2 regions of the Paenibacillus sp. genome follow, and region 2 is predicted to be linked to the other one. Evidence: riboswitches for the same ligand, from Rfam matches in the RefSeq annotation. Region 2 holds a riboswitch; the other holds the start of a gene.
The links. Region 2 has a riboswitch for cobalamin ahead of VE009_RS02485 (helical backbone metal receptor). Riboswitches for the same ligand answer to the same signal wherever they lie in the genome.

Region 1 (4,209 bases), on a different contig from region 2:
GCAGCTTGCGGCGGTGCGAGACGCCGTGGCGCAGAGCGGCGCCGCGCTTTCCTTCGCCGAAACGGCGCTGCAGCGCGAGGAGCGGCGGCTCGGCGACGCGATCCAAGCGGCGCGGACGGCGGCGGCCGGCGGCGAATGGCGGGCGTGGGCGCATGCGCTCGCGGAGCGGCTTGCGGACGGCGAGCCGTGCCCGGTGTGCGGGTCCGCGGACCATCCCGCGCCGGCGCAGCCCGCGCCGGAGGCGCCGAGCGCCGAAGCCGAGCGCCTTGAGCGCGAGCTCGAGACGGTGCGGGAAGGCGCGGCGCTCGCTCGCAAGGAGGCGGCGCGCGTCCAGGAGGCGCTCGTTCGCCTCGACGCGGCGCTGCCGAACGCGCCGTCGGCGTACGCCGAAGCGGCGGCCGGCGGGGACGGCGCCGCCGCGCGGCTGATCGCGGCACAGGAGGAAGGCCGCGCGGCGCTCGCGGACGTCGAGCGCGTCACAGCGAGCCTCGCGGCCGTCCTGCCGGAGCTGCGGCAGCGGCTGGAGCGGCTCGAGGCGCTGCGCGGCCGGCTGCGGGACGAGCGGGCGGCGCTCGCCGCCGCCGTCTCTGTCGCGAAGGCGGCGGAGGCGAAGGCGGAGCAGGCGGAGCGCGCGGCGGCCGAAGCGGCGCTGCGCTGGCGCGAGGCGTACCCGGAGTGGCCGGCGGAGACGTTCGCCGAAGCGCTCGCGGCGCTGGAGCGCAAGGAGCGGCACGCGGAGGAGCTGCAGCAGCGGCTTACGAAGAGCGAGCCGTACCTCGAGAGCAACGCAGCGGACATCGAGAAGCTGCAGCAGGGGCTCGCCGACGCGGAGCGCCGGTTCGCCTCGCTGGAGGCGGAGGCGGCGGCCGCGGAGCGCCGAATCGCGGAGCGGCGCGCGGACATCGCCGCGCTGACCGGCGGCGCCGCGGAATCGCCGTCCGCGCTGTCCGCGAAGCTCGCGGCCGAGCTCGAGCGCTGGCGGGCGGACGCGCAGGCGGCGCGCGCGGCGGAAGAAGCGGCGCGCGCCGCCGCGGACGCCGCGGGCAAGCGGCTCGCTGCCGCCGAGGAGGCGGTGAAGGCCGCGGCGGACGCCCGGGAGCGGGCCGACCGCCGCTGGGCCGAGGCGCTCGAAGCGAGCGTCTTCGATGGCGCGGACGCGGTGCGGGCGGCGGCGCTGCCGCCGGAGCGGCGCGAGGCGCTCGCGCGCGAAGCGGCCGCCTACAAAGAGGAGCTCGCGTCGGCGTCGGCCCGCCGCGGGGCGGCGGAAGCGCGCCTCGCCGGCCGCACGCTGACGGAGGAGCAGTGGGCCGAGGCCGAGCGCCGGCTGCTGGAGGCGAAGGCGCTGCGCGAGGAAGCGCTCGCGCAGCGTGCCAAAGCGGAGCGCGCCGTGGAGGAGCTGCGGGCGAAGCATGAGCAATGGCTGCGCCTGACGCGGCGGTACGAAGAGGCGGCCGCGCTCCAGCAGCAGCTCGCGAAGCTGCAGACGGTGTTCCGCGGCAACGCGTTCGTCGAGTTTCTCGCCGAGGAGCAGCTGCTCGGCGTCACCCGCGCCGCTTCCGAGCGGCTCGGGCGGCTGACGCGCGGCCGATACGCGATCGAGCTCGACTCGAGCGGCGGCTTCGTCATCCGCGACGACGCGAACGGCGGCCTGCGCCGCTCCGTTTCGACGCTGTCCGGCGGCGAGACGTTCCTGACGTCGCTCGCCCTCGCGCTCGCCCTTTCGGCGCAAATTCAGCTGAGCGGCAAATACCCGCTCGAGTTTTTCTTCCTCGACGAAGGATTCGGCACGCTCGATCCCGAGCTGCTCGACAACGTCGTGTCGGCGCTCGAGAAGCTGCACCTCGAGCGGCTCGCGGTCGGCGTCATTTCGCACGTGCCGGAGCTGCAAGCGCGCCTGCCGCGCAAGCTGATCGTGACGCCGGCGGACCCGCTCGGCGCGGGCAGCCGCGTCCGGATCGAAACGACATGAGCGACAAGATTTGACAACTCTCAATATCTTGTATTATAGTACGTCTATCACAACTACATATTGTGCGAATGGGGTGTCCTACGAGAGTAGGACTTAATAGGGAAGACCGGTGTGAAGCCGGCGCGGTCCCGCCACTGTAACGGACGAGCTGCAAGCGTGCAAGAAGCCACTGCCCTTAAGAAGGGTGGGAAGGCGTCGCTGCGCAGCGTTCGAGTCCGCAAGCCAGGAGACCTGCCTCGTTCGTGAACACTGTGGAACCTACGGGAGATAGGGAGGTGTTTGCGCGGCGCGGCTCGCCGTTCGTACTTGACGTGTGCGGAGCCGTACGCCCTTCGTGCTAGTTTTCGCGCAAATCATCGCATTGCTTTCTCTGCAGAGGAGGCAATGCTTTTTTTTTATTTCTCGCGAATCCGCGAATCTACTACATATGCACAGGAGGCATTCCACCCTATGGAAATCGTAAAACGCAACGGACAACGCGAAGAGCTCGTGTTCGCCAAATTGAAAAGAGTGATCGACTTCGCCTGCGAAGCGTACCCGTCCTGCGACCCGCTCGAGCTCGAGCAGGCGCTGCTGCCGCTGTTCCGCCAAGGGATGACGACGAAAGAAATTCAGCGCCTGCTCATCCGCACGGCGGTCGAGAAAACGAGCGTCGACGAGCCGGACTGGCAGTACGTCGCCGCCAGGCTCCTCATTTACGATCTGTACAAAGAAGCCGGCATTCATCGCGGCTACGAATCGTTCGGCTACGGGGAGCCGGGCAGCTTCCGCAAGCTGATCGAGCGGCTTACCCGCGAAAATTTGTACGGCGCTTATATCCTTGAAAGCTACACCGAAGAGCAAATCGACGAGCTGCAGGCGTACCTGAAGCCGGAGCGCGACTTCCTGTTCACCTACATCGGTCTGCAAACGCTCGCCGACCGGTACCTCATCCGCGGCCGCGACAAAGAAACGCTCGAGCTGCCGCAGGAGCTGTTCATGGGCGTCGCGATGCATCTTGCGAGCAACGAGCAGCCTTCGCAACGCCTCCATTACGCGAAGCAGTTTTACGACGCGCTCTCGAAGCTCGAAATGACGGTGGCGACGCCGACGCTCGCGAACGCGCGCAAGCCGAAGCACCAGCTGTCGAGCTGCTTCATCGACACGGCGCCGGACGATCTGTGGGGCATCTACAACGTGAACGCGAGCTTCGCGCAGGTGTCGAAGCACGGCGGCGGCATGGGCATCTACGTCGGCAAAATCCGCAGCCGAGGCTCGGACATCCGCGGTCACAAAGGCGCCGCGGGCGGCGTCGTGCCGTGGATCAAAAACTACAACAACACCGCGCTCGCGGTCGACCAGCTCGGCGTCAGATCCGGCGCCGTCGCGATTTATCTCGACGTGTGGCATAAGGATATTCTCGATTTCCTTAATCTGAAAACGAACAACGGCGACGACCGGATGAAGGCGCACGACATTTTCCCGGGCGTCTGCATCCCGGACGAGTTCATGCGCCGCGTCCAAAGCCGGGACACGTGGTATTTGTTCGACCCGCACGAGGTGCGGACGAAGCTCGGCTTCTCGCTCGAGGATAGCTGGGGCGAAGAGTGGGAGCGCCGCTATCAAGCGTGCGTCGAGCATCCGACGCTGTCCCGCGACGAGCTGCCGGCCGTCGAGATCATGAAGCGCATCCTCGCGAGCGCCTTCGAAACGGGCACGCCGTTCGTCTTCTACCGCGACACGGTCAACCGCGCCAATCCGAACAAGCACGCGGGCATGATTTACTGCTCGAACCTGTGCACGGAAATCGCGCAGAACATGTCGCCGACGGAGCTTATCCAAACGGTGCACGAGGACGGCATCATTACGACGAAAGCGAAAGCCGGCGACTTCGTCGTGTGCAACCTGTCGTCGCTCAACCTCGGCCGGGTGAAAACGAAGGAGGACATCGAGCGCGTCGTCTCGCTGCAGATGCGCATGATGGACAACGTCATCGACCTGAACGAATACCCGGTGCCGCAGGCGGAGCGGACGAACAAAAAATACCGCGCCGTCGGCCTCGGCACGAGCGGCTACCATCAGTTCCTCGCGGAGGCGGGCATCGCGTGGGAGTCCGAGGAGCATCTCGCGACCGCCGACGAGCTGTACGAGTGGATCGGCTACTGCGCGATCAAAGCGTCGTACGAGATCGCTAAGGAGAAAGGCGCGTACAGCGTGTTCGAAGGCAGCGAGTGGCAGACGGGCGAATACTTCGACCGCCG
Region 2 (4,209 bases):
GATCGCTACGATGCTGGACGTGAAGGAAGAGACGGTGCGGGAAGCGATCCGCGAAATGGAAGACAATAACGTCATCGTGAAATACGCGACGGTCGTCAACTGGGCGAAGGTCGATCAAGAGAAAGTGACGGCGCTCATCGAGGTCCAAATTACGCCGGAGCGCGGACACGGCTTCGACGCGATCGCGGAGCGCATTTATTTGTACCCCGAAGTGAAAAGCGTGTACCTGATGAGCGGCGCGTACGACCTGCAGGTGGAGATCGAGGGCAAGAGCCTGCGCGAAATCGCCTCGTTCGTATCGAACAAGTTGTCTACGCTCGAGCGGGTATTGTCCACGAAGACGTTTTTTATATTGAAAAAATACAAACAGGACGGCATCATATTCGAGGATCGCGAAGGCGATCATCGAATGGTTGTGTCTCCGTAACATTCGAGAGAAGGTGCGCGCACGATGCAACGCTATTTGACTCCTTTCGTGAAATCGATTCCGCCTTCCGGGATTCGCAAATTTTTCGACCTGGTCAGCGGCAGCAAAGACATTATTTCGCTCGGCGTCGGGGAGCCCGATTTCGTGACGCCGTGGCGGTTCCGCGACGCGGCCGTGAACGGCCTCGAGCAGGGACGCACGACGTACACGCATAACGCCGGATTGCCGGAGCTGCGCGAGGAAATCGCGTCGTACCTGCACAACCGGTTCGACGTGACGTACGAGCCCAGCAACGAAGTGCTAGTGACGGTCGGCGGCAGCGAAGCGATCGACCTCGCGCTGCGGGCGCTCGTGTCGCCGGGCGACGAAGTGCTCGTGCCGGAGCCGTCCTACGTCTCGTATTCGCCGATTACGGCGATCGGCGGCGGGGTGCCGGTCGGCATCGAGACGTTCGCGAAGGATCAATTCAAGCTGCGTCCCGAATCGCTGCGCGCCGCGATCACGCCGCGCTCCAAGGTGCTGATTTTGAGCTACCCGAGCAATCCGACGGGCGCCGTCATGACGCGCGAGGATTGGGAGCCGATCGCGAAGCTTGTAGAAGAGCACGATCTGATCGTCATATCGGACGAAATTTACGCCGAGCTGTCGTACGGCGTGAAGCACGTCAGCTTCGCGTCGATGCCGGGCATGCGCGACCGGACGATTCTCGTGAGCGGCTTCTCGAAGGCGTTCGCGATGACCGGCTGGCGCATGGGCTATGCGTGCGGACATCCGGACATTATCGGCGCGATGCTGAAGATTCATCAATACACGGTCATGTGCGCGCCGGTCATGGGTCAGCTCGCCGCGATCGAAGCGCTCCGCAACGGAATGGAAGAGATGGAGCGGATGATCGAATCGTACAACCAGCGGCGCCGTCTCGTCGTGAAAGGATTCCGCGACATCGGCCTCGACATTCACGAGCCGCAGGGCGCGTTCTACGCGTTCCCGTCCATCGCGAAAACCGGGCTCAGCTCCGACGAATTCGCGCAGCGGCTGCTCGCCGAAGGGAAAGTCGCGGCCGTGCCGGGCCACGTGTTCGGCAAAGGCGGCGAAGGGTTCCTCCGCTGCTCGTACGCGACGTCGGTCGCGAATTTGACGGAGGCGCTCGAGCGCATCGGCAACTTCGTCGCGACGCTGCAAGCCGCGGGGCGAGTGTAAAAAGAACGGAATATAAGACGCCTGCAGCCCCGTCCGCGCGACGGGGCTGTCGAACGTTATCGAAGTATGGGTTGTCACGCGCGTCCATTTTTCCTATAATCGTCTTTATGAGAAGAGCAACACCCAATTGAATTGCCCGATTGACGTTCTTAGGTCCTGACCCGCGACGAAGCGGGGAAGGTGAAAAGGGAAGCCGGTGCGAATCCGGCGCGGTCCCGCCACTGTAAATGGGGATGCCCTCGATAGGCCACTGTTCCGCATACCGGGATGGGAAGGCGAGGCGCGTCATGCAACCCATGAGTCAGGAGACCTGCCTAAGAGCGAAGCTGACAAATCCTTCGAGGAAAAGGATGCGGCTCGACGTACAGGGCGCCCGGCAAGGCCGGTCGCGTACCCCCTGATGCACACGTTGCGCTGACGCCTCCGTTTCTTTCGAAACGGGGGCTTTTTTGTTTGTCACGCGAGCATGCAAGCGGAGTACTCTCTCATAAATTCAGTTTCAGGAGAGGTTGACGGAATGATGAGGCGTTATCTGGTTTGGTTGTTGGCGGTAGTTCTAGCGGTCTTTACGGCGGCGTGCGGCGGCGGAGCGCAGGCTCCTTCCGCGGAAGAGACGCCTGCGGCGCAGGAAGCGCCGGCGGCGGAAGCTCCGGCGGCGGAGGAGCCTGCCGAGCAGGAAGAGGCGCAGGCGGCCGAGGCGACGGCGTACCCGCTGACGGTGACGGACGCGTCGGGCACGGAGCTGACGTTCGAGAAGGCGCCGGAGAAAATCGTGTCGATCGCTCCGAGCGAGACGGAAGTGCTGTTCGCGGTCGGCGCGGGCGCGAGCGTCGTCGGCACGGACAAGTATTCCGACTATCCGGCGGAAACGGCGAACCTCCCGAAGGTCGGGGGTCTGACGGCGGACGTGGAAGCCATTCTCGAGCTGGAGCCGGACCTCGTCGTCGCGGGCTGGACGATGAGCACGAAGACGATCGAAGAGCTGCGGGCGCTCGGCCTGACGGTATATGCGTTCGAGACGAACACGCTGGACGAAGCGATCGCGCACGTGCGCGAAATCGGCCGTATCGTCAACAAGAACGCGGAAGCGGAAGCGGTCGCGGCGAAGATGGAAGCGGATCGCCAGCTCGTCGCCGATGCGGTGGCGGGCATCGCCGACGCGGACAAGAAGAAGGTGTACATCGAGTTTTCTCCGGGCTGGACGGTCGGCAAGGGCGAGTTCATGGACGAGCTGCTGACCGAAGCGGGCGCGATCAACGTCGCGGATCAAGAAGGCTGGTACGAAATCAGCGAAGAGAAAATCATTGAAGCGAACCCGCAGGTGATCTTGTACGGCGCGGGCGTGGAAGGCTTGGAAGACATCATCAAAGGCCGTTCGGGCTGGGATAAAATCGACGCGATGGCGAGCGGTCAGGTGATCGGCATCGACGACAGCTTGATTTCCCGTCCGGGACCGCGGATTACGGATGCGCTCGTCCAAGTGGCGAAGGCGATCTATCCGGAGAAGTTTACGAAATAATTATGCGGCGGAAGCTGACTTTATGGGGAGGAGCGGGAATTGCGCTCCTCCTTCTGTCCGTTGTCGCAAGCGTTTCGGTCGGCTCGGCGAGCCTGTCGCTCGGCACGGTGTGGCGCATCCTGACGCATGCGCTGCCGTGGCTCGGCGAATTCGTGCAGCCGGATTGGTCCGTCGCGCACGAGCAAATCGTGCTGCAGGTGCGCCTGCCGCGCATCGTGCTCGGCATCGTCGTCGGAGCGGCGCTCGCGACCGCCGGCGCGGGCTTTCAAGGCGTGCTGCGCAACCCGCTCGCCGATCCGTTCACGCTCGGCGTCGCCTCGGGCGCGTCGGTCGGCGCGGCGTTCCTCATTCTTGTGAACGCGCAGTTTGCCTTCGGGTTCGGGACGGTGCCCGTCGTCGCGTTCTGCACCGGCATGGCGACGCTGTGCGTCGTTTACCTGCTGTCCCGGGTGGACGGCGGGATGCGGCGGGAGACGCTCATCTTGGCCGGCGTCGTCGTCAGCGCCTTCCTCGGCGCGCTCGTGTCGTTCATGGTGTCGCTGTCGGACGACGTCATCAATCAGATCGTGTTTTGGCTGATGGGCAGCTTGTCTTTGCGCGGCTGGCGCTACGCCGCTCTCGTGGCGCCGTACATGCTGTTCGGCGTCGCGGTGCTGTGCGGGTATGCGCGGACGCTCAATTTGTTCGAGCTCGGCGAGCGGAGCGCGGCGCACCTCGGCGTCCGCGTCGAACGGACCCGCTGGATCGTTCTGTCGGCGTCGACGCTCATGACGGCCGCGGCCGTGTCGGTGACCGGGGTCATCGGCTTCGTCGGCCTCGTCATCCCGCACATGATCCGGCTGCTGTTCGGACCGGATTATCGCGTCATCGTGCCGCTGTCCGCGATCGGCGGCGCGATCTTCATCGTGTGGGCCGATACGCTCGCCCGCACGGCGCTCTCGCCGACGGAAATTCCGCTCGGCGTCGTCACGGCGTTCCTCGGCGCGCCGTTCTTCTTGTATTTGCTCGTTCGGCATAAGAACGCGATGGGAGGGTCCGGCTCATGATTCGCGTAACGAACGTC

Region 1: linked by a shared signal. The riboswitch ahead of VE009_RS07280 (ribonucleoside-diphosphate reductase subunit alpha) and the one ahead of VE009_RS02485 (helical backbone metal receptor) in region 2 are both predicted to bind cobalamin.

What each region holds. Positions count from the first base shown of each region.
Region 1 is NZ_DASQNA010000015.1:28,982-33,190, reverse strand. Features, by position in the region: gene VE009_RS07285 (SMC family ATPase) at 1-1,969, shown strand, start outside; cobalamin riboswitch at 2,024-2,222, shown strand; gene VE009_RS07280 (ribonucleoside-diphosphate reductase subunit alpha) at 2,420-4,209, shown strand, end outside.
Region 2 is NZ_DASQNA010000007.1:308,456-312,664, reverse strand. Features, by position in the region: gene VE009_RS02495 (Lrp/AsnC family transcriptional regulator) at 1-427, shown strand, start outside; gene VE009_RS02490 (aminotransferase class I/II-fold pyridoxal phosphate-dependent enzyme) at 452-1,627, shown strand; cobalamin riboswitch at 1,762-1,959, shown strand; gene VE009_RS02485 (helical backbone metal receptor) at 2,145-3,146, shown strand; gene VE009_RS02480 (FecCD family ABC transporter permease) at 3,149-4,192, shown strand; gene VE009_RS02475 (heme ABC transporter ATP-binding protein) at 4,189-4,209, shown strand, end outside.